2 regions of the Kitasatospora sp. NPDC089509 genome follow, and region 1 is predicted to be linked to the other one. Evidence: riboswitches for the same ligand, from Rfam matches in the RefSeq annotation. Region 1 holds a riboswitch; the other holds the start of a gene.
What was found. A riboswitch is a leader RNA that binds a small molecule or an ion and turns the genes downstream of it on or off. The one in region 1 is predicted to bind guanidine.
Positions count from the first base shown of each region.

Region 1 (14,256 bases):
CAGGGCGTGCCAGTGGTCGAACGGCGGGATCAACGCGGTGCCGGCGGCGGAGAGTTCGCCGGCGCGGCAGGAGCGCAGGTCGGCGGTGCGGTCGGAGCGGTCCGCGAGGTCGGGCAGGCCGAGGTCGAGGAACTCGCCGCTGCGGCTGACCACCGGGCCCGGTGCGCCGGGCAGGGCGAGCCGGCCGACCGGGAGGACGTGGGTGTCGTCGCTCCCGTGCATCGGCAGGACGAGGCGCTGTCCGTCGGCGGTGAAGGTGGTGACGGCGCGCCCGGGCTCGCGGCGGATCCAGCTGCCGAGTACGGTGCCGTCGGTGCCGAGGGGGGTGCCCTCCAGGCCGGGCTGCATCGGCAGCAGCCGGGCGCTGTCCGCGACCAGCCGGCCGGCCGAGGCGGTGGCGGCGATCAGGGGCGGCTCGGCGGCCCGGCCCAGGGTGCCGGTGGCCGGGTCGAGTTCGCGCAGGACGGGGGTGCCGTCCTGGGCGTGGCGCACCGTCCAGTACCCGGTGCCGTCGCCGAGGACGGGGTGCTCCTCGGGCAGCCGGGTGTCGCCGGGGTGCAGCGGGCGGGCGCCGGTGGTGCGGCCGCCGCCGGGCAGCGGGAGCGAGGTGTCGTCCGGGTGGTGGTCTCCGTAGTGGTAGCCGGCGATGGTGCGGCCGGCCAGTTCGAAGACCTGGTCCGGTCGGCCGGACCAGTAGGCCTTCTGCTGGTTGCCCTCGTACCAGACGACCAGGAGCTCGCCGTCGACCAGGCGCAGCCGGACCCGGTTGCGCACGCCCGACAGCGGGGGCACCCGCAGGGTGTGCTCCAGCAGGACGCCCTCCGGGCCGACCACCAGGGCGCGGTTGTGCCGGAGGAGGACGAGGTACGGCCAGGCGTCCTCGACGACCAGGCCGTTCAGGCCCTGGCGGCGGTGGCCGGGGGCGGTGACCGGGAGGGCGTCGGGGGCGGGCGGGTCGGCGAGCTCGGTGAGCGCCTCCTCCAGGGCGGGCCAGCCGAGTTCGTCCAGGATGCCGGCGCCGAGGGCGCGGGCGAGCAGTCCGGTGACGTCGAGCGCGGCGATCCGCTCGGCGACGGCCGGGGCGACCGTGCGGATGGCGGTGCGGTGCAGGGTGAGCGAGCGGACCAGGTCGGCGGCGCCGGCCAGGCCGCGGATCGCGTCGAGGTCCGCGGCGCGCTCCTCGGCCCACTCCCGGAACAGCTCGTTCAGCAGCGGCAGGACGGCGGCCTGCTGCTGGACGGCCGTCTCCCAGGCGGCCGGGGCGGACCGGCGCAGCAGCGGCCGGAAGCGGTCGTCGGCGGCGACGGCCGCGAGGGTGGCGCTGTCGGGGCCGCTCTGCCCGATCCAGCCGCGCAGGTCGAGGCCCAGGCCGGCCGGCGGGTCGGCGACCGGGACGCCCGCGGCGAGCAGGACGTCCAGCAGGTCGAGCCGGGCGTGACCGGCCCGGATGCCGGTGAACAGGTCGACCGGGACGGCGTCGGCGCGCAGCCGCTCGACCATCCGGCCGACCAGGGCGACGGAGGCGGGGCAGCCGGGCCGGTTGCCCCAGCCGCGGCCGAGGTGGTGGCACCAGCGCTGGAGCCAGGCGGCGGCCGGCTCGGCGCCCTCGGCGGGCGGGCCGGTGAGCAGGTCCTCGGCGCCGGTGGCGGCGAGCACCTCCAGCCAGACGGCGTCGTGCCGGGCGGAGTCGGCGGCGGAGGAGGCCGGGTCGGGCAGCAGCTCCAGCAGCCGGGCGCGGACCTCTGCGTCGCCGCGGCCCAGCTCGATCAGCGTGCCGTGCCAGGACTTCCAGAACGCGGCGGGCGCCCGGTTGACCGCCGGGGAGGCCAACAGCTCGGCGAGCAGGGCGCGTTCGTGCTCGGCGCGGTCGAGCCCGGCGGCCTTGACGAGGGCGCGGGCGTCCTCGGCGACCCCGGCGTACGGGGCCATGCCGGCCGCGGAGCGCTCGGTGCACAGCTGGCGGAAGCGCTGCCACGCGGTCTGCGGGTCGAGCCGCCCGGCGAGCTCCTTGACGTACTGGCGCAGGGACTTGACGGTGAGCGCGCCGGCCAGTGCGAACTCCAGGAAGACGGCGCGCAGCCGCTCCTCGTCCACCGGCAGGGTGTGGGTGCGTTCGGCCTCGCGGGCCTTGCCGAACCAGGCGGCGGCGTAGGTCTGGTTGCCGTGGGCGAGGAAGATCCGGCCGACCTCCTCGCAGAAGGTGGGCAGGAAGTGCGGGACGGCGCGGCCGAGCCGGGTGGCGAGTTCGTCGAAGCCGTCCTTGGCGGCGCCGGGCTTGGACTTGGCCTGGCGGGCCAGCCGCTCCAACTCCTTGACCAGGGCGAGCGCGTGGTGCCCGTTGGCGGGGTCGTGGACCAGCGCCCAGGCGGGGAAGCCGAGCGCCTCCTGGCGGACCTGGCCGACCTCGGCGGGCTCGGCGTCGGGGGTGAGACCGAGGAACTCGACGGCGAGGTCCTCGGCCCGGCCGAGCGCGCCGGGGACCAGCCGGACGATCCGGCGGCCGTCGAGCGCGGGGTGGGTGTAGCCGCGGGCGGTCAGCACGTCGGCGGGGCTGTCGGGGCGGCCGGCGCCGGACAGGGTGCCGGCCGGCAGCACGGCGCCGGCGTCGAGCAACGCCTCGGGTGCGGCGGGGCCGTGGCCCGCGATGGTCGTGGTGGTCGGGCTGGTGGTCATGCGGCGTCGTCCTCCCCTTCGATCGTGCGGCCCGCGTACAGGGCGGCGGCCATCCTCATGCCCTCGGACCAGGCGACCGGTCCGACCTCGGCGAGCGGCAGGGCCCGGCCGTCCGGGCCGGCCCAGCTCAGCGCGCCCGTCTCGCAGGCGTCGTACTCGTAGTAGTCGCCGACCCAGACCCGGGCCTCGACCGTGCGGCCGCCCTCGGTGATCGGCTGCACGGCCGAGCCGCCGCGGACCCGGCAGCCGAGCCGGGTGCAGCGGCCGATCAGCTCGCGCAGTTCGCGGTAGCGGCCGCCCGCGTACGCGGTGACCTCGGTGCCGGCCGACGGCTCCTCGGGCCGGTGCCAGACCTCGCGGTAGAGCTGCTGGACGCGCTGGGAGACGCCGAGCTCGACGGCGAACTCGCGCAGCTCGTCGAGGTCCGGGAGCAGCACCGGGTGGGGTATCAGCACCTCGCCGTCGGTGAGGCGCACCGTGTCGCCGTCCAGGTCGACCAGGCCGAGGCCGCGCTCGGCGTCCGCGTCGCGCAGGAAGCCGGCGACGGCGCCGTCCGGGCCGGTGACCACGACGTCCCGCAGGACGGACCGCCAGGCCTCGTCCGGCCAGACGGCGGCGAGCACGGCGGCGGGCACCGGCAGCGAGCGCACCATCCAGCGCTCGACGTCCTCCTGGCAGCGCCGCTCGTGCGCGGCGAGCCATTCGGCGAGCTGCTTGAGCTGGGTGACCACCGGGTCGTCACCGAGCTTCGACGGAAGGGACTTGAGTTCGCGGCCCGCCGCGTTGCGGCACACCACCCTGCCTTCTCCGTCGAGCGCGACGCGGTACCCTCCCGCGCCCGTCTCCACCCATGCCACGGCCGTACTCCTCCCACCGGGGAACATCGTTCCGATCAGCCTGTTGACCAGCGATGCGAGGAACGTAGCGAGGGGCACTGACAAGCCGACGGCCGGGGGTTGGCCGCCGAGGGGCAGGGGAGTTGAAACCACTCGAACGGGTGGTCGATCGGACACGAGCGACGGCCCCGGCCCACGCCGGACACCGAACACGCCGAACGCGCCGGACACCGAACGCGCCGAACACCGAACGCGCCGGACACCGAACGCGCGAAGGCGGCGCCACCCCGGGTGGGGTGACGCCGCCCGTCCGCGACGACGGCGCCCTCAGCCCAGCGGCGCCCGCGGCACGATGACCGGCGCCCCGTCGTCCGGCGCGGCCAGCACATGGCTGTCGATGTCGTACAGCGCCCGGACCAGCGGCGCGTCCACCACCTCCCGCGGCGGCCCGCAGGCCACCACCGCGCCGTCCCGCAGCGCGACCAGCAGGTCGGCGTAGCGGGCGGCCGCCGCCAGGTCGTGCAGCACCATCAGCACCGTGCGCCCGCCCGCCGCGACCGCCCGGACCAGCTCCAGCACCTCCACCGCGTGGCCCAGGTCGAGCGCGCTGGTCGGCTCGTCCAGCAGCACCACCGGGGTGTCCTGGGCGAGCACCATGGCCAGCCAGCAGCGCTGGCGCTGGCCGCCGGAGAGCTGGTCGAGCCGGCGGTCGGCGAGGGCGTCGACGCCGGTGGCGCGCAGGGCGTCGGCGGTGCGCCGCTCGTCCTCGGCCGACCACTGGCGGAACAGGCCCTGGTGCGGGTGGCGCCCGTAGCGGACCAGTCCGGCGACGGTGACCGCCTCGGGGGCCTGCGGGCTCTGCGGCAGCAGCGCGACCCGGTGCGCGGCCCGGCGCGGGCCGAGCCGCCAGACGTCCTCGCCGCCGACCAGGATCCGGCCGCGGTCGGGCCGGTGCAGTCGGGCCACCGCCCGCAGCAGGGTGGACTTGCCGCAGCCGTTCGGGCCGACCACGGCCACCACCTGCCCGGCGGGCACGGTGAGGTCGATGCCGTCGAGCACCGGACGGCCGGGCCGGTACCCGGCGGTGACGCCCTGGACCGTCAACTCCATGGCGGGATCCCCCCGTCGGTCGCGAGCACTCAGGACCCGGCCAGCGCCTTGCCGAGGTCCCCGATGACGACGTCGGCCGCCAGCGGGCCGCCCCGGGTGGACCAGACCGAACCGTCCACGGTGACGGTGTGGTTGTTCTTCACCGCGTTCAACTGCTGGTAGGCGGGCTTGGACTGGACGTCCTTGAGCGCGGCCTTGCCGTCGTCGGTGAGGGTGGACAGGAACAGCCAGTCGCCGTCGATCTCGGAGAGCTTCTCCAGGCTGAGCGCCGGGCTGTGGGCGTTGCCGTCCTTGTCCTGGGCGGCCGGGCGGGTGAGGCCCATGTCGAGGGCGACCCCACTGGCGAACTGCTTCTTCTCCATCCAGCTCGGGCCGGTCGGGTTCCAGCGGACGATGGAGACGGCGGCGCCCTTGTTCTTGCCGAGGTCCGCCCCGGCCTTGGTGGCCTTGGCCTGGTAGTCGTCGATCACCTTGTTGGCCTGGTCGAGCTTGTTGACGGCGTTGCCGATGCCCCGGAAGGCGAGCTTCCAGTCGTCGGTGGGCGCCATGGTGACGAGCGTGGCGGGGGTGATCTCGCGCAGCTGCTTGAGCACCTGCTCGTCCTGCATGTCACCGGCCAGGATCAGGTCGGGCTTGGCCGCGATCACCTTGTCCATCACCGGCTGCAGCAGGTTGCCGACCACCGGCACGCCCTGGACCTTGTCCTTGAGGTAGGCGGGCGGCTCGGCCAGGCCCTGGCCGTTGGTGATGCCGACCGGCTTGACGCCGAGGGCGAGCACCGCGTCCAGGTCCTCCTGGGTGAGGGTGACGATCCGCTTGGGCTCGGCGGGGACCTCGACGGCCTTGCCGGTGGCGTCCTTGACGGTGCGCTTGCCGCCGTCGGCCGCCTTCGCCGGGTCCGCGGCGGCGTTCGAGGACGAGGCGGACGACGAGGAGGAGCCGGAGGAGCCGCAGCCGGTGAGCAGGAGGGCGGCCGCCCCGGTGACGGCCAGCGCCTGGGCCGCGCGGCGGCGGACGGGGCGGAGCGGGCTCTGGGCGTACGGCATGGGTGCCTCCGGGGCAGGGGTGGTACGGGAGTTGGGCGGCGTCCGGGCAGCTGGGCGCGACGGCGGTGCCCGAAGGGACGCCCCGTTCATTAGGTTAGCCTTACCTTATGACATCGTCGCAAGTGGGCGTCCACGAACCGCCCACCGCCCCCGAGGCCGAGGCCCCGGCCACGCCGCCGGCACCCCCACGGTCCCCGCGGCACCGCACCTGGCCGGTCGCCACCGGCGCGGTCCTCGTGCTGCTCGCGCTCGCCGCGCTCTCGCTGTCCGTCGGCGCCGGCGAGGTCGGCCCCGGGCGGGTGCTGGACTACCTGCTCGACCACGACGGCGCCCGCACCGACGGCCGACTCGCCCTGGTCGTCGGCGAGTTGCGACTCCCCCGCACCCTCACCGCCCTGCTGGTCGGCGCCGCGCTCGGCGTCGCCGGCGCCCAGCTGCAGTCCGTCACCCGCAATCCGCTCGCCGAGACCGGCCTGCTCGGCGTCAACGCGGGCGCCTCGCTCGGCGTCGTCCTCGGCGTCTCCGTCCTCGGTGTGCAGACCTCCTACGGCTACCTCGCCTTCGCCTTCGGCGGCGCCGTCCTCGCCAGCAGCCTGGTGCTGCTGATCGCGGGCAGCCGGGGCGGCGGCTCCCCCATGCGACTGGTCCTCGGCGGCTCCGCCGTCGGCGCCACCTTCGGCGGGATCACCGGCGTGCTGATCGTCAACTCACCCGAGGCGTACGACCGCTACCGGGTCTGGGTGCTCGGCTCACTGGCCGGGGTGGAGGGCTGGACCACCCTGCGCCAGCTCGCCCCCGTCCTCGGCGCCGGCTTCCTGCTCGCCCTGCTCACCACCCGGCCGCTCACCGCGCTCGCCCTCGGCGACGACCTCGCCCGCGGCCTCGGCCACCGACCCGGCGCCACCCGCGCCGCGGTCGCCGTCGCCGTCACCCTGCTCACCGCCTCGGCGGTCGCACTGGCCGGGCCGATCTCCTTCCTCGGACTGCTCGCCGGGTTCCTGGCCCGCGCCCTCGCCGGGCCCCGGACCGGACAACTCACCCTGTTCGCCGGGCTGTTCGGCGCCGCCGTGCTGACCGGTGCCGACGTGCTCGCCCGGGTGGTGGCCCGGCCGTTCGAGGCACCGGTGTCGGTCATCGTCGCCCTGATCGGCGCCCCCGCGCTGATCGCCATCGTCCGCTCCCGCCGCTCCGCCGCCCTCGCCCTCGGCGACCCGGCCGCCGAGGCCCCACCGGTACGGCGCCCCGAACCGAGCCCGGCGGCGCCCGACCCGGTGCTCCGGTACGGCGCCTGGTCACTGCTGCTCCCCCGCCGGGCATTGCTCGCCGGACTCGGCCTGGCCGCCGCACTGCTCGCCGCCGTGGTCGTCTCCGCGCACGCCGGGCAGAGCGAACTCGGCCTCGGCGCCACCTTCCGGGCCGTGTTCGGCCAGGGCGAGCGCCTCGACGTGCTGCTGGTGCAGAAGTTCCGGCTCGGCCGGATCGTCGCCGGACTCGCCGCCGGCGCCGCCCTCGGACTGGCCGGCTGCCTCACCCAGACCCTCGCCCGCAACCGGCTGGCCACCCCCGAGCTCCTCGGCGTCAACGACGGCGCGACCGCCGCCGTACTGATCTCCGCCACCGCCTCCGGCACCTTCGGCGCCTGGTGGGCCGGACCGCTCGGCGCGCTCGCCGCCGTCCTGGTGGTCACCCTCGTCTCCGGCGGACTCGGTGCCCGCGGCTACCGGGTGCTCGTGGTCGGGCTCGCGATGTCGGCACTGGCCTCCGCCGTCATCCAGGTCGCCCTGGCCCGGCGCTCGCTCAACTCGGCCGGCTCGCTGTACGTCTGGACCTCCGGCAGCCTCAACGGGCGGGACTACGCCATCGCCACACCGGTGCTGATCGGGCTCGCCGTGCTGGTGCCGATCGCCCTGGCGGTGGCCCGACGGCTGGCCGTGCTCCGCTTCGACGACAGCGTGGCCGCCTCACTGGGCGTCGACCCCGGCCGGGTCCGGCTGATCTGCCTGCTGCTGGCCGTCGCCCTCGCCGGGCTCGCCGTCGGGGTCTGCGGACCGGTCGGCTTCGTGGCGCTCGCCGCGCCCGTGCTCGCCGCACGGCTGGCCGGACCGGCCCGGGTGCCGGTACTCGGCTCCGCGCTCACCGGCGCGCTGCTCGTCGTCCTCGCGGACACCCTCGGACGGGTGCTGATCGGCGGGGTGGAGATCCCGGTCGGCATCGTCACCACCGTGCTCGGCGGGCCCTTCCTGCTCTGGGTGCTGCTCTCCCGCCGAACCAACTGAACCAGGAGTAACGAACGTTGAACACCTTGAACGCCTTGAACGCCTTCCCGCTGGTCGCGACCGACCCGGACGACCCCGCGTACCGGCTGGTCACCTTCGTCTCCGAGGAACAGGACTGCGACGGCGTCCTCGCCCTGCTGCACACCGTCACCGACAAGGACCGACACGCCGGAGACCTCACCCCGCACCTGATGCGGCGCCGCAACGGCCGCTGGGAACTCACCCACCGGCTGCGCGCCGACCACCGCGCCTCCTACCAGCTGCACCCCTTCCACGGCCCGACCCCCGGCACCACCCGGGCCGACTGGCTGCACGTCCTCGACCACGCCCGACCCGACCCGCACGACACCGAACCCCGGCTCCCGGCCCGCGACGGACGCCACCCCTCCTCGGTGCTCAGCCTGCCGGAGGCGCCCGCGCAGCCGTACGTCCGGCGGCGGGACGGCGTGCGGCGCGGGCGGACCGTGTCCCACACGGTGGCCGGGCGGCGGGTGGACGTCCACCTCCCGGCCGGGCACGGCCCGGGACCGTACCCGGTGGCGGTGCTGCTGGACGGCGAGATGTGGGGCCAGGTGCTGTCCGTCGGTGACACCCTGGACAACCTGACGGCCGACGGCGCGATCCCGCCGACCGTGGCGCTGCTGGTGCACACCATGGGGCCGGGACGGCCCGAGGACCTCAGCTGCAACCCGGGCTTCGTCGACCTGCTCGCCGACCGCCTCCTGCCGTGGGCCGCAACGGAGTTCGGCGCGACAGACGATCCGCGCCGCACCGTGATCGCCGGCCAGAGCGCGGGCGGCCTGACCGCCGCCTTCGCCGCGTACCGGCGCCCGGAGCGCTTCGGCAACGCGCTCTCCCAGTCCGGCTCCTTCTGGTGGCCGGACGAGACGGAGTTCGACGAGGGCAGCGAATGGCTGACCCGCCGCTTCGCCGCCGAACCCGGCCGGGCGGCCCGGTTCTACCTCGAAGTCGGCCTCCAGGAATGGATGCTGCTCACCCAGAACCGCCACCTGCGCGACGTCCTCACCGCTCGGGGGTACGAGCTCGAATACCGCGAGTTCAACGGCGGCCACGACTACGCCTGCTGGCGCGGCGGCCTGGCCGACGGACTGGCCCACCTGCTGGGGTCAGCGATGAAGGCGTCCTCGTCCGCCACGCCACCGCCGATGTCCCACGCGGGCTGAAACCGCCGCGCGGACGTCGACGGACAGATGCTAGCGTCGCCACCGGCAGCGCGACGGCGCCCGCCCCGGACGAGATGTGCGCCGTACCCGGCCCGCCAAGACGACGCACCCAGGGAGTCGTCATGACCGCCGCCGCACCGATCGCCCGTCCTCTGGACGTCAGGTGGATCCACGGTTCGCCGTCCGCGAAGCACGACACGGACCCGGAGATCCAGGTCCACGAGTACGACGAGCACACCGTCATCCTGCGGCAGAACAAGGCGGTGCACTACGAAGCGCCGTTCCTGTTCCTGCTGTTCGGCGCGGAGCGGGCGGTACTGATCGACACCGGGGCGACGGCCGACCCCGCGCACTTCCCGCTCCGGGCCACCGTCGACGACCTGATCGCGAAGTGGCTCGCCCGCAACCCGCGCGAGCACTACCCGTTGCTGGTCCTGCACACCCACCCGCACGGAGACCACGTCGCGGGCGACGGGCAGTTCGCCGACCGGCCGGACACCGTCCTGGTCGGCGCCGACCGGACCACCGCCTGGTCCTACTTCGGCTTCGCCCGGTATCCGGGCGCCCTCACCCGGGTCGACCTCGGCGGCGGCCGGGTGCTGGAATGCCTCGCCACCCCCGGGCACCACGAGGCAGCGGTCACCTACTACGACCCGTGGACCGGCTTCCTGCTCACCGGCGACACCGTCTACCCCGGCCGGCTCTACATCGACGACTGGCCCGCCTTCGGCCGCAGCATCGAGCGGCTGATCGCGTTCGCCGAGCAGTACCCCGTCACATACGTCCTCGGCTGCCACATCGAGATGACCCGCGAGCCGGGCGTCGACTACCCGATCCGCACCACCCACCAGCCCGACGAGCCCCCGCTCCAACTCACCGTCGAGCACCTGCACCGCATCCGGGCCGCCGTCACCGAACTCGGCGACCGGCCGCGCCGGTACGCGCTGGACGACCTGATCCTCTGCCCGAACGACTGAGGCCCCGGCCGCCAACGGCGACCGGGGCCCGCGAGGTCGGACTACTTCTGCTTGATCGCCGAGATGTCGAACTCCAGCACGATCTTGTCGCCGACCAGCACGCCGCCGCCCTCCAGCGCCGCGTTCCAGGTCACCCCGAACTCCTTGCGGCTGATCGTCACCGAGCCCTCCAGGCCCACCCGCAGGTTGCCGTACGGGTCGACGGCGTTGCCGGTGTACTCGAAGTCGATGTCGATCGGGCGGGTGGTGTCCTTGATGGTGAGGTCGCCGGTCACCCGGTACTCGGTGTCGGACTTCGCCTCGATCGCGGTGGTGCGAAAGGTGATGTCGGGGAAGTTGGGGGCATCCAGGAAGTCGTTGGTCCGCAGGTGCTGGTCCCGCTGCTCGACCCCGGTGTCGATGCTCTCGGTCTTGAGCACCACCTGGCCGGTCGACTTGGACGGGTCGGCGCCGTCCAGGTGAGCGGTGCCCTCGAACTGGTGGAACGCGCCCCGGACCTTCGTCACCATGGCGTGGCGTGCCACGAAGCCGATCCGGGAGTGGGTGGGGTCGATGACGTAATCACCGGTGAGCTCGGAGAGCGAAGCGGTCATGAGGTTGCCTCCACGTCGGCCTGGGTTCTGACGGTCAGTCTGCAACGTGTCAGCCCAATGCAGTACCCCCCACACCGCCGCGCAGTGCCACCCGGCCAAGTTCCCGCCAACGGACGAAAGCCCGTCATTCCCGGTACGGGACGAGTCGCGCGAGGTCCAGCTCGAAGTCGAACGGCTCGGGAATGTGGATCGTCTCGCCGAACTCCCATTCGGTTCTGGTGTGGTAGCGGTCGCGGTTCGGTTCGGAGAACAGGGTGACGGTCGCCTGGCGTGGGTCGATGATCAGATAGAGCGGAAAGCCCATGCGCGGATAGTCGCGAACCTTCCCGGTCCAGTCGTTCTCCGGATTGGAGGGGGAGGCCACCTCGACCGCGATCAGGGCCAGGTCTGCAGGGATGTCATGGCCGTCGAGCTCGATGACATCCTCGGGCAGGTAGGTGAGATCGGGATTGCGAACGGCGCCCGCCTTCGGCGAGGAGAGATCGCTGTTCCCCGTCGCGAAGTACCCCTGCGGGCAGTGCGCCTCGAACTGGCGCTGCACGATGGACAGGTTCAGCTGGTGGATCGGGGACGGCGGCGCCTGCATGACGAGGAGGTCGCCGGACAGCTCGACCTTGTAGCCGTCCGGGAGGCTCCGGCGGGCCTCGTCGAGGAGTCGGAAGCGCTCGGGAACCATGGATCCTCCTCCGGTGCTCCAATCGCCGGACCAGCGTAGATGCAGTGCGGGTGCGCGAGCCGTCGATACGCATGCGCGTTCGAATGGGATGCTGATCGGCATGACCAGGAATCACATGGGACGGCTCATCGGGGCCGGGTTCGGGCTCGTGTTCATCGAGGCGAACGCGGGGGCGTTGCCGACGGGAGTGGGGATACCGCTGCGGGTGCTCGGCGTGGCCGCGTTCCTCGGGCTGGTGCTGTTCGGGCGGCGTGGCGCGGAAGCGGTCGCGGAGGAATCGGCGGGCCCGGCCTTCGGCGGGCGGTACTGGCTGGTGGTGGTGGCCGAGGTGATCGGCATCGTCGCCGGGCTCGCGGTGATCAACCGGGTGCTGCACACCCCGGAGGCGACGGTGGGATGGATCGCCTTCGTGGTCGGGGTGCACTTCTTCGGCCTCGCGGTCGCGTGGCGTCGCCCTTCGCTGCACAGGCTCGGTGCGGGGATGGCGGCCTGTGGGGCACTCGGGCTGGCGCTGGCGTTCGGCGGGGCCCCGGCGACCGTGGTCGCGCTCGTCGCGGGCATCGCCCCCGGCCTGCTGCTGCTCGGGTCGGTGTGGTGGTCCGGCCGGGCGGCGGTGGGCGCGCCCGGCCGGGCCGGTTGATCGTCAGGCCGGGGGCGGCGGCGGGCCCTCGGCCGGGAGGCGGCGGGCCAGCAGGGCTCCGGCCGCCACCAGCAGGGCGGTGAGGGCGAGGGCGAGGCGGTAGGGGGTGGGGTCGGGGCCGTCGGCGAGGGCTCCGAGCAGGGCGGCGGTGGCGGCGATGCCGAGGGCGCCGCCGAGGGTGCGGAGGATGGTGAACAGGCCCATCGCCCGGCCCATCGCGGGTGGCGGGACGTCGGCGAAGCCGGCGATCTGGACGGTGAGCACGGCGGTGCCCAGCACCAGGCCGACGGCGAACATCAACGCCCTGACGGCCCACGGGTTCTCGGCGAAGCCGAGGGCGGCGAGCACCGCCGCGGCCAGCAGCAGGGCGGGCCGGGCGAGGCGGCGCGGACCGAACCGGGGCAGCAGCCGGTCGACCACCTGGGAGGCGGCCATCAGGCCGATCGCCTCCGGGAAGACGCTCAGTCCGGCGTCGAGCGCCGAGGCGCCGCGGGCGGCCTGGTAGAGCAGCGGGAGGACGAACAGCGCGCCCATCAGCCCGGCGGAGGTGAGCAGGGCCAGCCAGCTCGCCGCGCCGAAGCTCCGGTCGGCGAGCAGCCGCAGGTCCACCAGCGGTTCGGCCGTGCGGAGTTGGCTCCGTACGGCGAGTGCCAGCAGGGCCGTCCCGGCGAGCCCGCTCAGCCAGACCGTCGGCGCGGACCAGCCGTGAGCGGGGCCGAAGCCGAGGGCGTAGGTGAGCACGCCGAGGCCCGGGGTGGCGAGCAGGAAGCCGCGGGTGTCGAACCGGCCGGCCGGGGGTTCCGGTTCGCTGCGCAGGGCGATCAGGCCGGTCGCCACGGCGGCGGCCCCGATCGGCAGGTTGACCAGGAACAGCCAGTGCCAGGAGAGGTGCTCGGTGAGGAAGCCGCCGAGCGGCGGCCCGAGGGCGGGCATCAGGGCGGTCGGCACGATCAGGATCCGGCCCAGGCGCGGGCGTTCGTCCGGGTCGAAGGCGCGGAACAGCAGGGTCATGCCGACCGGGGTGAGCAGTCCGCCGGCGACGCCCTGGACGGCGCGGGCGGCGGCCAGCGCGCCGAGGCCGGGGGCGGCCGCGCACAGCGCGGAGGCGAGGGTGAAGGCGGCCAGTGCGCCGAGGAAGACCCGCTTCACCCCGTACCGGTCGCCGAGCCAGCCGGCCACCGGCAGGCCGAGGGCGAGCCCGACCAGGAAGGCCGTCTCGACGGTGTTGGCGGCCGAGACGGGCCGTCCGAAGTCCTCGGCGATCCGGTACAGCGCGGGGTTGACGATGGTCGAGTCCAGGCCGCTCATGCACATCGCGGCGGTGTACACGACCACCAGCCCGGCGCGCCCCGCGAGCAGGGGGCGCGCCGGGGACCCGACGGCGGGAGCGGTCACAGGTCGGTCCAGTGCGCGGTGATCCAGGCCAGGGCGTCGGCGCGCCCGCTGGGGCCGTGGGCGACGGCCCAGCCGGCCGGGACGGCGGCGAAGGCGGGCCACAGGGAGTGCTGGCCCTGGTCGTTGACGAGGGCCAGGAACTCGCCCTCGGCGTCGAAGGGGTTGGCGGGGGCGTCACTCATCGGTAGCGGTCTCCAGATGGTCGGCGATCACGTCGGCGATGTGCGCGATCGGGGCGGGCAGGGTCATGTCCTTGTGCGAGCAGGCCACGTCGGTGTTGTCGATCCGGCCGGACACGTACGGGGCCCAGAGCTCGGGCACCAGGGTGTCGTCGATGGTGTCGACGGTGGCGCGGAAGAACAGCACGTCGCCGTCGAAGCGGCGGTGGTCGTAGCCGCGCACCAGGTGGTTGGTGTTGAGGTAGATCTCGTTCAGCGCCGTCACGGTGGTCCGGTCCAGGCCGGCCAGCGGACTGCCCTCGCGGCCCAACAGCTCGATGACGGCGTCGAGTTCGAGCGGCTGGTCGGCGAGGTCGGCGGGGCCGAAGCCGCCCATGGTGAGCAGCGCCTCCAGGGCCTCGGCCCGGTCGGGGACGGGCAGTTCGCGGAAGCCCTCGGCCGGGTAGGCGTCCAGGATCGCGAGCAACTCGACCCGCTGGCCCAGCTCCTGGAGCCGGACGGCGACGGCGTGGGCGATGATCCCGCCGGTGGACCAGCCGAGCAGCCGGTACGGGCCCTCGGGCTGGACCTCGCGCAGCCGGCCGGCGTAGTGCGCGGCCAGCTCCTCCATCGTCGCGGGCAGCGGCTCGGCGGCGGTGGCGGCACCGACGCCCTGGGCCTGGAGGCCGTAG
Region 1 covers NZ_JBIVHS010000007.1:254,806-269,061, forward strand. Annotated here, with positions in the region: gene ACIP4P_RS17820 (hypothetical protein) at 1-2,673, opposite strand, end outside; gene ACIP4P_RS17825 (DUF4132 domain-containing protein) at 2,670-3,530, opposite strand; gene ACIP4P_RS17830 (ABC transporter ATP-binding protein) at 3,837-4,619, opposite strand; gene ACIP4P_RS17835 (ABC transporter substrate-binding protein) at 4,649-5,665, opposite strand; gene fhuB (Fe(3+)-hydroxamate ABC transporter permease FhuB) at 5,773-7,941, shown strand; gene fes (enterochelin esterase) at 7,959-9,125, shown strand; guanidine-III (ykkC-III) riboswitch at 9,176-9,235, shown strand; gene ACIP4P_RS17850 (MBL fold metallo-hydrolase) at 9,248-10,102, shown strand; gene ACIP4P_RS17855 (YceI family protein) at 10,144-10,695, opposite strand; gene ACIP4P_RS17860 (Uma2 family endonuclease) at 10,820-11,371, opposite strand; gene ACIP4P_RS17865 (hypothetical protein) at 11,472-12,011, shown strand; gene ACIP4P_RS17870 (DHA2 family efflux MFS transporter permease subunit) at 12,015-13,406, opposite strand; gene ACIP4P_RS17875 (MbtH family protein) at 13,403-13,588, opposite strand; gene ACIP4P_RS17880 (amino acid adenylation domain-containing protein) at 13,581-14,256, opposite strand, start outside.

Region 2 (14,256 bases), on a different contig from region 1:
CGCTGGCCGCGCCGGGCACGCCGTCGCCGAGCGCGGTGCGCCACGTCGGCGTCGAGCCGCGCTTCGCGGCGGTCACCGCCCCCGGGCCGGAGGCCTTCGGCCGGGGCGCCCGGGCGGAGCTGGAGCGGCTGCTGGGCGAGGTGGACGGCACCGTGGCGATCGTGGTGCCGATGGACCGCCGGGCCGAGGCGGCCGGCTGGGCCGAGGGCCTGGGCGAGCGCGTGGTGGCGCTGGGCAGCCTGGAGGCCAAGGGCCTGGAGTACGACGCGACGGTGGTCGCCGACCCGACCGGCATCGCCGGTGAGTCGGAGGCCGGCCTGCGGGTGCTGTACGTGGCGCTCACCCGGGCGACCCAGCGGCTGACCGTGCTGTCCGGTCCTGACGACCTGCCGGACGCGGCCGGCGTGCCCGCGCTGCTGCACGGCTGACCCGCCCACGACGAAGGCCCCTCACCGGTGGTGAGGGGCCTTCGGACGTTTAGTACACCGACCCGCCATGCTCGCCTCGCGGCAAGTGGTCCCTCTGAGGGACGAAGGTTGGGCCCGGGGGCTTGGATCGAGCCGGTGCCCGTCCAATGTAACGCATCGGCCGGGAGAGGCAAGGAGTGCGCGGTAGGGGACCGCGGGCGATCGGGCCCGGTTGTCGGATCCGCACACTCAATGAACGTTATTTCTGGCAATCCCTTGGAAGGTGCGACGATCGAGGTCTAGCATGCGCAGGCGATGCCTTCAACAAAATGTTGAGCCTGCGGGACAGACGGAAGAAGGAAGCGTCGATGGCGACGGTGCCCAGTGTCTCCAACTCGATCACGGTGCGACTGGAGGTCCCGGCCCGCGGCAACGCGGTCAGCGCGATCACCACGGCCGTGGAGTCCTCCGGCGGATCGGTCACCGGTCTCGACGTCACCGCGTCCGGCCTGGAGGCGCTGCGGATCGACGTGACCGTGGCGGCCTCCTCGGTCGCGCACGGCGAGGAGATCGTCGAGAAGCTGCGGACGATCGACGGCGTGTCGATCGGCAAGGTCTCGGACCGCACCTTCCTGATGCACCTCGGCGGCAAGATCGAGATGTCCTCGAAGCTGCCGATCCGCAACCGTGACGACCTCAGCATGATCTACACCCCGGGCGTGGCCCGGGTCTGCATGGCGATCGCCGAGAACCCCGAGGACGCCCGCCGCCTGACCATCAAGCGCAACAGCGTCGCGGTGGTCACCGACGGCTCGGCCGTGCTCGGCCTGGGCAACATCGGCCCGGCGGCCGCGCTGCCCGTGATGGAGGGCAAGGCGGCCCTGTTCAAGCGCTTCGCCGGGATCGACGCCTGGCCGATCTGCCTGGACACCCAGGACAGCGACGAGATCGTCGCCATCGTCAAGGCGATCGCCCCCGGCTTCGCGGGCATCAACCTGGAGGACATCTCCGCGCCGCGCTGCTTCGAGATCGAGGCCCGGCTGCGCGAGGCCCTGGACATCCCGGTCTTCCACGACGACCAGCACGGCACCGCGATCGTGGTGCTGGCGGCCCTCACCAACGCGCTCAAGGTGGTCGGCAAGCAGATCGGCGACATCCGGGTGGTGATGTCGGGCGCCGGCGCGGCCGGCACCGCGATCCTCAAGCTGCTGCTGGCGGCCGGCGTCGAGCACGCCACCGTCGCGGACGTCCACGGCGTGGTCCACCTGGGCCGTGAGGACCTCAACGACAGCCTGCGCTGGATCGCCGAGCACACCAACCGCTCGGGCCGCACCGGCAGCCTCAAGGAGGCCGTGGCGGACGCCGACGTCTTCATCGGCGTCTCGGCCCCGAACGTGCTGGACGGCGACGACCTGGCCACCATGGCGGAGCAGTCGATCGTCTTCGCGCTGGCCAACCCGGACCCGGAGGTCGACCCGGCCGTGGCCCGGCACACCGCCGCCGTGGTCGCCACCGGCCGCAGCGACTTCCCGAACCAGATCAACAACGTGTTGGTCTTCCCGGGTGTCTTCCGCGGCCTCCTGGACGCCCAGAGCCGCACGGTCAACACCGAGATGATGATCGCCGCGGCCCGGGCGCTGGCCACCACCGTCGGCGACGACGAGCTGAACGCCAACTACATCATCCCGAGCGTCTTCAACAAGGACGTCGCCAAGACCGTCGCCGCCGCGGTGCGCGAGGCGGCCCTGGCCGACGCCCAGGAGCCCGCCGTTCCGGCCCGTCCGACCCCCGGCATCGTCGGCACCCTGGACACCGCCGCGTTCCCCGTGGTCAAGCTCTGAGGGTGCCTTCCGGCGCCGTCGGCACGGTCCGACGGCGCCGTCGCTGATCGCTCAAATGTCCGATTAGCGGCCATACCCGCCCAAGTCCGCCCCGAACCCTTGCGACACAAGGGCGAGGGGCGTGTTTGGGCTTGTCGTGCCTAGGGCGTACGGTAGCCCTGGCCGGGGCAGGCGTGTCCGACAAGTACGGAACGTCCCCCTGGTCTTCCGGCGCGTCGTCCCGACCGCCGCCCGCTCCCGGTCCGCCGGAGCCGACGGGGCGTCACACCTCCGACGGGCGGGCGATGTTCGGGTGGCTCGGCCGGGGCCCGATTGGCTTTCTCAGGGCCGGTCGGGGCAGGATTCGTACCCAGGCAGGCGGCGGGCCTCTTCGACGGCTCCGGCGCGCGGCATCGGGTTCGGACCCGGCCTGCGACCACGCAATGCCTGCATGAGCACAGTGTGCGGACCTGCGGCCCATCCGGGTGCCCCCCGGTGGGAGCACCGATGGGCCCCCGCACACCGCAAGCGAACAGACCACAGGAGTACACATGAACCGCAGTGAGCTGGTGGCCGCGCTGTCCGAGCGCGCCGAGGTGACCCGCAAGGACGCCGACGCCGTTCTGGCCGCCTTCGCCGAGATCGTCGGCGAGGTCGTCGCCAAGGGCGACGAGAAGGTCACCATCCCCGGTTTCCTGACCTTCGAGCGCACCCACCGCGCTGCTCGCACCGCCCGCAACCCGCAGACCGGCGAGCCGATCCAGATCGCGGCCGGCTACAGCGCCAAGGTGAGCGCCGGCTCCAAGCTGAAGGAAGCCGCCAAGGGCGTCTGAACCACCCCTTGAACGCCCGAGAGGCCGGGCTCCCCGCGGGGAGCCCGGCCTCTCGCCGTGTGCGCCTTCGTTACGCGTCGACCAGCTGCTCGCTGGGCAGCTCGACGTGGGCGCCGAGGTCCCGCAGCTTGTCCATGAAGTTCTCGTAGCCGCGGTTGATCAGGTCGATGCCGTGCACGGTCGAGGTGCCCTCGGCCGCCAGCGCCGCGATCAGGTACGAGAAGCCGCCGCGCAGGTCCGGGATGACCAGCTCGGCGCCCATCAGCTTGGACGGGCCGGAGACGACCGCGGAGTGCAGGAAGTTGCGGGCGCCGAAGCGGCACGGGGTGGCGCCCAGGCACTCGCGGTAGAGCTGGATGTGCGCGCCCATCTGGTTGAGCGCGCCGGTGAAGCCCAGCCGCGACTCGTACACCGTCTCGTGCACGATGGACAGCCCGGTGGCCTGGGTCAGCGCGACCACCAGCGGCTGCTGCCAGTCGGTCTGGAAGCCCGGGTGCACGTCGGTCTCCAGGGCGATCGCCTTGAGCTCGCCGCCCGGGTGCCAGAAGCGGATGCCCTCGTCCTCCACCTCGAAGGCGCCTCCGACCTTCCGGAAGGTGTTGAGGAAGGTCATCATCTCCAGCTGGCGGGCGCCGCGGACGTAGATGTCGCCCTTGGTGGCGAGCGCCGCGCAGGCCCAGGAGGCGGCCTCCAGGCGGTCCGGGAGGGCCCGGTGGGTGTAGCCGTTCAGCTCGTCCACACCGGTGATCAGGATGGTGCGGTCGGTGCCCAGGGTGATGATCGCGCCCATCTTCTGCAGCACGCAGATCAGGTCGACGATCTCCGGCTCGATGGCCGCGTTGCGCAGCTCGGTGACGCCCTCGGCGAGGACGGCGGTGAGCAGCACCTGCTCGGTCGCGCCGACCGAGGGGTAGGGCAGCTCGATCTTGGTGCCGCGCAGCCGCTGCGGGGCGACCAGGTAGGTGCCCTGCGGGTGCTTCTCGATGGTGGCGCCGAACTGGCGCAGCACCTCGAAGTGGAAGTCGACCGGGCGGCCGCCGATGTCGCAGCCGCCCAGGCCCGGGATGAAAGCGTGGCCGAGGCGGTGCAGCAGCGGGCCGCAGAACAGGATCGGGATCCGCGAGGAGCCGGCGTGGGCGTCGATGTCGGCGACATTGGCGCTCTCCACGTGGGAGGGGTCGAGGATCAGCTCGCCGTCCTCGTCGCCGGTGCGCACGGTCACACCGTGCAGCTGCAGCAGGCCGCGGACCACCTTGACGTCGCGGATGTCCGGGACGTTGCGCAGTCTGCTGGGGCCCTGGCCGAGGAGGGCGGCGACCATGGCCTTGGGGACCAGGTTCTTCGCACCGCGGACGCGGATCTCGCCTTCGAGCGGGTTTCCGCCGTGGACCAGCAGGACGTCGTCGGTCATCGTTCTCGCAATCCGGGGTGCCAGAGGAGTGGGATCGGCTCCGGGGCGGAGCCGGTGGTGGACCGTGTAACGGGCGTACGGGCGCGTTCGGGCCCCCGGAGAATCCGAGTCGGCACCGTAGAGGGGCGTCCACCATCCGTAGATGGTAGTAGGCGTGCCGATGGTTCCCGTGAGCCTCTCCCGTGATGGTGCTCTCTCCGGCCCCGCTCCCGCCCTCCGGTGCGGCCGTACGGGTGTTCGTCCGGCGTGTCGGGGTTTCGGGTGTTGCGGTGTCCGACCGGTGCCGTTCTGCGGGATCATGTGTGGCATGACGGCGGCCCATTCGCACGGAGGCCGGTCGCACACCGGCCGTCTGCTCGTCGCGACGCCCGTGCTCACCGACCCGAATTTCGCCCGGGCGGTGGTACTGCTCCTCGACCACGACGTCGAGGGGGCGCTCGGCGTGGTGCTCAACCGGCCGACTCCGGTCGAGGTGGGCAGCGTGCTGGATGGCTGGGGCGGACTCGTCGGGCAGCCCGCGGTGGTGTTCCAGGGCGGACCGGTGGCGCTGGACTCGGCGCTCGGCGTGGCGGTCGCGCCGGGGGAGCCGGGCGGTGGCGAGCCGCTCGGCTGGCGACGGGTGCACGGCGCGATCGGGCTGGTGGACCTGGAGGCGCCGCCCGAGGTGCTGGCCGGGGAACTGGGCAGCCTGCGGATCTTCGCCGGGTACGCCGGCTGGTCGCCGGGCCAGCTGGAGACCGAGCTGGAGAGCGGTGCCTGGTACCTGGTGGACTGCGAGCCGGGGGACGTCTCCAGCCCCGAGCCGGAGCGGCTGTGGCGATCCGTGCTGCGCCGCCAGCGCGGCCCGCTGGCCCTGCTGGCGACCTACCCGGACGACCCGACGATGAACTGAGCGCAGCCCCCGCGGAGCGGGCCCGCCGCGCGATACTGGCCCGGTTTCCGGGGGCGCCCATAGACTTGGCACCCATGAGCACTCTTGAGCCCGAGCGCGGCCTCGGCACCGGCACCCTGGTCGAGCCCGTCCCGCAGGTGTCCAACGGCGACGGCGACCACGAGCGCTTCGCCCACTACGTCCAGAAGGACAAGATCATGGAGAGCGCGCTCTCCGGGTCCCCGGTGGTGGCGCTGTGCGGCAAGGTGTGGGTGCCCGGGCGCGACCCGAAGAAGTACCCGGTCTGCCCGATGTGCAAGGAGATCTACGACGGCATCGGCAAGCCGCAGGGCGGCGACGGGGACAACGGCGGCAAGTAGTCCGCCGCGGTCCGCGGGCCGCCGTTCCGCACGGCAGCGTTCCGTATGGCAGCTTTCCGCACAGCACCGTTTTGCATAGCACCGCGTTTCCGACGTGGTCTATGCCAATCGTTCCGGGCCTGGGCAGGATGTCGGAATGGACCTCATTCCCGCACCTTCGAGTGCCGTCCGGCGCCCGGACGGGGACTTCCCGCTCGACGCCACCACCACGCTGACCGCGCCGCCCGGGTTGGCCGATGCCGAGCGCTGGCTGCGCGGCACGCTCTCCGCCGCCACCGGGCTGCCGCTCGGGCCGGGGCGCCCGGGCGCCGGCATCGAACTGGTCCTGGACGACGCCCTGGCCGCCGAGGCGTACCGGATCACGGTGCGCCCCGGCCACGCCCTGCTCGCCGCCGGCGGCCCGGCCGGCGCGCTGTGGGCGGCCCAGACCCTGCGGCAGCTGCTCGGGCCGGACGCCTACCGGCGCTCCCCGCTGCGGCGGGAGGGCTGGGTGCTGCCCGGCGCGGACATCGCCGACGCGCCCCGGTTCGGCTGGCGCGGCGCGCTGCTGGACGTCGCCCGGCACTTCCTGCCCAAGTCGGACGTGCTGCGCTTCGTCGACCTGCTGGCCGTGCACAAGCTCAACGTGCTGCACCTGCACCTGACCGACGACCAGGGCTGGCGGATCGAGATCAAGCGCTACCCGCGGCTGACCGCGCAGGGCGCCTGGCGGGAACGCTCGATGGTCGGCTACCGGTCCGGGCAGCGCCGCGACGACCGCCCGCACGGCGGCTACTACACCCAGGACGACCTGCGCGAGATCGTCGCCTACGCGGCCGCGCGCGGGATCACCGTCGTCCCGGAGATCGACCTGCCCGGCCACACCCAGGCCGCCGTCGCCGCCTACCCCGAGCTGGGCAACACCGACGTGGTGGACACCGCCGCGCTGGGCGTCTGGACCGACTGGGGGGTGAGCCACCACGTGCTCAACGCCTCCGAGGAGACCCTGCGCTTCTTCGAGGGGGTGCTGGAGGAGGTCCTGGAGATCTTCCCGTCCGAGTTCGTCCACCTCGGCGGCGACGAGTGCCCCAAGGAGCAGTGGAAGGACAGCGCCGCCGCCCAGGCCCGGATCCGCGAGCTGGGCCTGGCCAACGAGGACGAGCTGCAGAGCCACCTGATCCGGCACTTCGACCGCTGGCTGGCCGGGCGCGGGCGCCGGCTGATCGGCTGGGACGAGATCCTGGAGGGCGGGCTCGCCCCCGGTGCGGCGGTCTCCTCCTGGCGCGGCTTCGGCGGCGGGATCGCCGCCGCGAAGGCCGGGCACGACGTGGTGATGTGCCCCGAGCAGCACGTCTATTTCGACCACCGGCAGGCGGACGGGCCGGACGAGCCGATCCCGGTCGGCTTCGTGCGCACGGTGGAGGACGTCTACCGCTTCGAGCCGGTCCCGGCGCAGCTGGACGAGGCCGCCGCCCGGCACGTCATCGGCACCCAGGCCAATCTGTGGAGCGAGTTCATGGACAGCGCCCGGGACATCGACTACCGGGCCTTCCCCCGGCTGGTCGCCTTCGCCGAGGTCGCCTGGTCCGAGCTGCCCGCCGAGCCGGCCGAGCGCGACTTCGCGGGCTTCGAGCGGCGGCTGACCGGGCACCTCGCGGTGCTGGACGCGCTGGGCGTCGAGTACCGCCCGGCGGACGGGCCGCACCCCTGGCAGCGGCGGCCCGGGGTGGCGGGACGGCCGATCGAGGGGCCGCCCCCGGTGCGCTGAGGTGGTGCTGCCGTGCGCTGAGGTGTCCCTCGGGAACTTATGGACGGTCATCTGACGTCAAGAAAAGATGAACATCTGCTCCGGTCCTGTTCGGGCCGGGGCAGATACCGCCCGGATTCCGTCCCAATCGGGCAGTCCCGTTCACCGGTCCCGAAATGATCATCGAGCATTGTGTGCCAGAGTTGCCCAACCCGGCCCGATCGCCCGTACCCTACGGCCAGGCCGGGCTGCTGACGCGGACAGTGCGGCCACGGCCGCGGGCGGCAGACGATCGATGAGCAAGTGGAGCACGGTGGGACCCAGGTGAACCGGACGATCATGCTGCCGGCCTCGCTCGACGAGGCCGTCGACGCGCTGGCCGCCGCCCCGGCCGCGGTACCGGTGGCCGGAGCCACCGACCTCATGGAGGCCGTCAACGCCGGACGGCTGCGCCCCGCCGCCCTGGTCGGCCTCGGCCGGATCACCGAACTGCGCGGCTGGCGCTACGAGGACGGCGGCACCGCCGTGCTCGGCGCCGGACTCACCCACGCCCGGATGGACCGCCCCGACTTCGCCGCGCTCATCCCCGCCCTGGCCGACGCCGCCCGCACCGCCGGCCCGCCGCAGGTCCGCAACGTCGGCACCCTCGGCGGAAACATCGTCACCGCCGCCTCGGCCGGCGACACCCTCCCGGTGCTCGCCGCCCTGGAGGCCACCGCCACCCTGGCCCGGGCCGGCGGCACCCGCGAGGTGCCGGTCGGTCACCTGCTCACCGGCCTCGACCCGGTGCGCCCCGGCGAACTGCTCACCTGGGTGCGGGTGCCGCTGCTGCACGCGCCGCAGGTCTTCCTCAAGGCCACCGGCCGCAGCGGCCCGGCCCGCGCCACCGCCTCGGTCGCGCTCGTCCTCGACCCGGCCCGGCGCGCCGTGCGCTGCGCCGTCGGGGCCGTCGCCCCGGTGCCGCTGCGCCCGCTGGAGGCCGAGGCCTGGGTGGCCGGCTGCATCGACTGGGACGGCAGCCGGGAGATCGACCCGGCCGCGGGCGCCGCCTTCGGCGAGTACGTGGCCGCCGCCTGCGTCCCCGACAACTACGGCGCCGAGGGCGCCTGGGAGGCCGTGACCGAGGGGCCGACCGCGGCCGCCGTTCGGCTGCGGCGTACCGTATCGGTGCTGGCCCGACGGGCACTGGGAAGGGCGCTGAAGTGACCACAGACCCCATCGAGACCCTCGACGCCGACCCGCTCGGCCTCACCCCCCAGGTCAGCCGGGAGCTGCGCCCGTGCGCCTCCTACACCCTGCGGGTCAACGGTTTCGAACGGCCCGTCACCGACGCCTGGATCGGCGAGAGCCTGCTCTACGTGCTGCGCGAGCGGCTCGGCCTGGCCGGCGCCAAGGACGGCTGCGAGCAGGGCGAGTGCGGCGCCTGCTCGGTGCAGGTGGACGGCCAGCTGGTGGCCGGCTGCCTGGTGCCCGCCGCGCTGGCCGCCGACAGCGAGATCAACACCGTCGAGGGCCTGTCGGCCGGCGGCGGCGCGAGCGACGTCCAGCAGGCGCTGGCCGGCTCCGGCGCCGTGCAGTGCGGCTACTGCACCCCCGGCATGGCGATGGCCGTGCACGACCTGCTCCAGCGCAACCACCGGCCCACCGAGGTCGAGGCCCGGCAGGCGCTGTGCGGCAACCTGTGCCGCTGCACCGGCTACCGCGGGGTGCTGGCCGCCGTCCAGACCGTCGCGGACGCCCGCGCGGTGGAGGCCGAGGAGGCGGAGGAGGCCGCCGCGGCCGCCGCCGAACCGGCCGCGCGGCCCGCCGCCGCCGAGCCGCAGCCGGCCGTCGAGCCGCCGGTCCACGCCGACGCCGAGGCCTGGATCGAGCACGTCCCGCAGCCGCCCGTCGAGCCGGTCGCCGCCCCCGCCCAGGAGCAGGCCCCGGCGCCCGCCCCGGCCGAACAGCCGTACGGCGACGGCGGCTACGACACCGGCGTGTACGACACCTCCGCCCTGACGGGGGCCCAGCCCGGCATCCCCGCCCAGGCCGTCGACGACCAGGTGTACTTCCCGCCGCAGGGCTACCCCGAGCAGCCGTACCAGGCCACCCCCGCGCACGGCACCTACGTGCCGGCCGGCTACCCGGACGGCCACCAGCAGCACCCCGGCTACGACACCGGCTACGACGCCCCGGTGTACGAGCCCACCCCCGCGCACGGCACCCCGCTGCCCGGCGCCCGCCACGACGGCACGCCCCCGCACGGCACCCCGTACGCGGACCCGCACGGCACCCCGGCCGAGGCCGGCGTCCCGACCACCGGCGTCCCCTACGGCGCCACCCCCGCCCACGGCATCCGGCTCCCCGAGGACGACCACGCATCATGACGTCGCCTACCGACATCGGCGCAGCACTCCAGCAGGACGGCGGCGAGGGCGGCGCCGCACCGGAGCCGTTCGGCCTGGGCAGCTCCCCGCTGCGCAGCGACGCACTGCCCAAGGCGCTCGGCATCTACCCGTACGCGGCCGACCTGTGGGCCGAGGGGCTGCTCTGGGGCGCGGTGCTGCGCTCGCCGCACCCGCACGCCCGGATCCGCGGCATCGACACCTCGGCCGCGCTCGCCCTGCCCGGGGTGCACGCCGTGGTCACCGCCGCCGACCTGCCGCCCGGCCCGGACGGCCGTCCGGACGGCGCCCCGGCCGGACCGATCGTCGCCGACCGGCCGGTGCTGGCCGCCGACGTGGTGCGCCACCACGGCGAGCCGATCGCCGCGGTCGCCGCCGACCACCCGGACACCGCCCGGCTGGCGGTCGGTCTGATCGCGGTCGACTACGAGCCGCTGGAGGCGGTCACCGACCCCGAGCAGTCCTTCACGGCGCCGGCGCTGCACCCGGACGGCAACCTGTTCCGCCACCTGCCGCTGCGCACCGGGGACCCGGACGCGGTCGGCGAGATCGTCGTCGAGGGCCTCTACCAGGTCGGCCGGCAGGACCCGGCCCCGCTGGGCGCCGAGGCCGGGCTGGCCGTGCCGCGCCCGGACGGCGGCGTCGAGCTGCACCTGTCCTCCACCGACCCGCACGGCGACCGCGACCGCACCGCCGCCTGCCTGGGCCTGGAGCCGGACCGGGTCCGACTGGTCGTCACCGGCGTGCCCGGCGCCACCACCGACCGCGAGGACATCTCCTTCCAGGTCACCCTGGCGCTGCTGGCGCTGCGCACCGGCCGTCCGGTGAAGATGACCCTCACCCGCGAGGAGTCCTTCCACACCCACGCCTCGCGCCACCCCGCGCTGCTGCGCTACCGCCACCACGCCGACGCCGAGGGCACCCTGGTGAAGGTGGAGGCGCAGATCCTGCTGGACGGCGGCGCCTACGCGGACGTCTCCGCCGAGGCGCTGGCCGCCGCGACGGCCTTCTCGGTCGGCCCGTACGTCTGCCCGAACGTCTTCGTGGACGCCTGGGCGGTGCGCACCAACAACCCGCCGGCCGGGCGGATGCGCGGCGAGGGCGCGCTGCAGGCCTGCTTCGCGTACGAGTCGCAGCTGGACCAGCTGGCCGCCCGGGTGGGCGTGGACCCGGTGGAGATCCGCCGTCGCAACGCGATGGCGACCGGCGACCCGCTGCCCACCGGACAGGCCGTCACCTGCCCGGCCCCGGTGCGCGCGCTGCTGGACGCGGTGGCCGCCGAGCCGCTGCCGGCGCTGCCGGTGGACGACCCGGACGCCGAGTGGCTGCTGCCGGGCGGGCCGGGCGGGGCCGGGGACCCGGCCGCGGTGCGGCGCGGGATCGGCTACTCCGTCGGCATGGTGCACATGCTGGGCGCCGAGGGCGAGGACGAGGTCTCCACCGCCACCGTGCGGGTGAGCGGCGACCACGCCACGGTGATCTGCGCGGCCGTCGACGCCGGGCAGGGCTTCGCCACGCTGGCCCGGCAGATCGTGCAGACCGTGCTGGGCATCAGCGAGGTCTACATCGCCCCGGCCGACAGCGACCAGTCGGTCGCCGGGCCGTCCGCCCGGGGCCGGCACACCTGGGTCTCCGGCGGGGCGGTCGAGCGGGCCGCGCTGATGGTCCGCCACCAGCTGCTGCAGCCGATCGCCGCCGACTTCGGGATGTCGGTGGAACTGCTGCAGATCGCCGACGGCAAGATCACCTCCTACGACGGGGTGCTCGGGATGCCGGTCGCCGAGGCGCTGGAGGGCAAGGAGCTCTGGGCCACCGCGCAGTGCCGCCCGCACCCGACCGAGCCGCTGGACGAGTCCGGGCACGGCGACGCCTTCGTCTCCATCGCCTTCTGCGCGATGCGCGCGGTGGTGGACGTGGACATCGAGCTGGGGGCCGTCCGGGTGGTCGAGATGACCGTCGCCCAGGACGTCGGCCGGGCGCTGAACCCGCGCCAGATCGAGGACCGGATCGAGGCGGGCGTGGCCCAGGGCGTGGGCCTGGCGCTGATGGAGGACCTGTGCACGGAGGGCGGGGTGCTGGTCAACCCCTCGCTCACCGGCTACCGGCTGCCCACCTCGCTGGACACCCCGGAGGTGCGGATCGCCGCGCTGCTGGAGGAGCGGGACGTGGTCGCCACCTTCGGCGCCAAGGCGGTCAGCGCGGTGCCCGCGGTGGTCGCCCCGGTGGCCGTCGCCGCCGCCGTCCGGGCCGCCACCGGCCTGCCGGTGGGCCGGCTGCCGATCCGCGCGGAGGACGCCGTCACGGCCTGAGCCGCGCCGCGGAACGCGGAATTCCGGGAGGCGGGATTCCGCGGAACGGAATGCGGAATTGCCGGTCGACCTTTCCGGTCGACCGGCAATTCCTGTTCGAGGCCGTGGCGGGAATTGAACCCGCGTGTACCGCTTTGCAGACGGTTCCCTGAGCCACTCGGGCACACGGCCAGTGAATTCAGGATGGCGGACCGTCGGAATGAGGTCAACGACGTTCTGTAAATTCTGTGTGGCAATGTGTGCTACGGTTGGAAGCAGGTGGTTGTTTCCCCGCCACCCCGGACGAGCGCGTCGTACCCGGTGACGACAAGACGGCGCAGTTCAGCGGCAATCCGGCCGCTGTGGACTGCGGAGGTACGGCCGTCATGGCTTGGCTCGTTCTGATCGTCTCGGGTCTCCTGGAGACCGTCTGGGCAGTGGCCCTGGAATCGTCCAAGGGCTTCTCCCGCCTCGTTCCCAGCCTCGTCTTCGGCGTCGCGCTGCTGTTCAGCATGGGCGGGCTGGCGTACGCGATGCGCACCATTCCGATCGGCACCGGGTACGCGGTCTGGGTCGGCATCGGCGCGGTCGGCACCGCGCTCTACGGCATGGCGGTGCTGGGGGACGCGGTGACCGCGGCCCGGATCGGCTGCCTGCTGCTGATCGTCTGCGGCGTGGTGGGACTCAAGGTTCTGCACTGAGGCCCTTGGCACCGAGGCCCCGGGCGCCGAGGCCCTAGGTCCATCGGCGGAGCGGTTCACCGCCGCAAGTCAGGAGCCACCGGCCTAGACGGCTCTTACGATGTTACGTATGACCACAGCCTCCCCCACCTCGGTCGACTCCGCCTCGATACCCACCGGATCCGACCCCGGTGGGGGAGTCATGAGCGCCCGGTACCGGGCGCTGACGCTGGGGATCGTGTCGGTGGTCCTGGTGATCGCCTTCGAGGCGACCGCGGTCAACACCGCGATGCCGACCGCGGCCCGTCAGCTGGACGGCCTCCAGCTGTACGCCTTCGCCTTCTCCGGCTACTTCACCACCACGCTGTTCGCCCTGGTCGTCTCCGGCCAGTGGTGCGACCGGCGCGGCCCGCTGCGGCCGCTGTTCACCGGCATCGCGGTGTTCGGGGTGGGCCTGGTGGTGGCCGGGACGGCGCCCGGCATGTGGGTGTTCGTGGCCGGCCGGGCGATCCAGGGGCTGGGCGGCGGGCTGGTGATCGTCGCGCTGTACGTGGTGGTCGGCCGGGCCTACCCGGAGCGGCTGCGACCGGCCGTGTTCGCCGCCTTCTCCTCGGCCTGGGTGCTGCCCTCGATCGTCGGGCCGCTGGTCTCCGGGGCCGTCACCCAGCACCTCGGCTGGCGCTGGGTGTTCCTGGCCGTGCCGGCGCTGATCCTGCTGCCGCTGGCGGTGATGGGCCCGGCGCTGACCCGCTCCGAGCGGGAGCACCCGGTGCTCCGGGGCGCCGACTTCGACCGCCGCCGCACCCTGCTGGCCGCGATGGCCGCGGTCGGCGCCGGGCTGCTGCAGTACGCGGGCCAGCGGCGCGACCTGGTCGGTCTGGTCCCCGGGATCGCCGGGGCGGCGCTGCTGGTGCCGGCCGTCCTGGGGCTGCTGCCGAAGGGGACCCTGCGGGCCGGGCGCGGACTGCCGACGGTGATCCTGCTGCGCGGGGTGGCGGCGGGGGCGTTCTTCGCGGCCGAGGCCTTCATCCCGCTGATGATGACCACTCAGCGCGGCTTCTCGCCGACGCTGGCCGGGCTCACCCTGACCAGCGGCGGGCTCTCCTGGGCGCTGGGCTCCTGGCTGCAGGGCCGGCCGGGGGCCGAGCGCTACCGCGGGGCGATGATCCGCGGCGGCTTCGTGCTGACCGCGGTGGCGATCGCGGGCGCCGCGCTGGTGCTGGTCCCGGCGGTGCCGTCCTGGACGGCCTCGGTGGCCTGGGGCGTCGGCGGCGTCGGGATGGGGCTGACGGTCGCCAGCGTCAGCGTGCTGATGATGCGGCTCTCCGCGCCGGAGGACGCCGGGGCCAACTCGGCCGCGCTGCAGATGAGCGACGCGCTGGGCAACGTGCTGCTGACCGGCCTGGCGGGCGTGCTGTTCGCGGCGCTGGGCGGCGGCTCGTTGGCCGCCGCC
Region 2 covers NZ_JBIVHS010000041.1:46,215-60,470, forward strand. Annotated here, with positions in the region: gene ACIP4P_RS43165 (HelD family protein) at 1-428, shown strand, start outside; gene ACIP4P_RS43170 (NAD-dependent malic enzyme) at 776-2,248, shown strand; gene ACIP4P_RS43175 (HU family DNA-binding protein) at 2,779-3,060, shown strand; gene murA (UDP-N-acetylglucosamine 1-carboxyvinyltransferase) at 3,131-4,471, opposite strand; gene ACIP4P_RS43185 (YqgE/AlgH family protein) at 4,770-5,363, shown strand; gene ACIP4P_RS43190 (DUF3039 domain-containing protein) at 5,438-5,722, shown strand; gene ACIP4P_RS43195 (beta-N-acetylhexosaminidase) at 5,859-7,469, shown strand; gene ACIP4P_RS43200 (FAD binding domain-containing protein) at 7,788-8,654, shown strand; gene ACIP4P_RS43205 (2Fe-2S iron-sulfur cluster-binding protein) at 8,651-9,817, shown strand; gene ACIP4P_RS43210 (xanthine dehydrogenase family protein molybdopterin-binding subunit) at 9,814-12,144, shown strand; tRNA gene ACIP4P_RS43215 (tRNA-Cys) at 12,244-12,315, opposite strand; guanidine-III (ykkC-III) riboswitch at 12,400-12,465, shown strand; gene ACIP4P_RS43220 (SMR family transporter) at 12,510-12,824, shown strand; gene ACIP4P_RS43225 (MFS transporter) at 12,934-14,256, shown strand, end outside.
Region 2: it holds a riboswitch for guanidine, as region 1 does, so the genes downstream of both, ACIP4P_RS43220 (SMR family transporter) here and ACIP4P_RS17850 (MBL fold metallo-hydrolase) in region 1, are expected to answer to the same signal.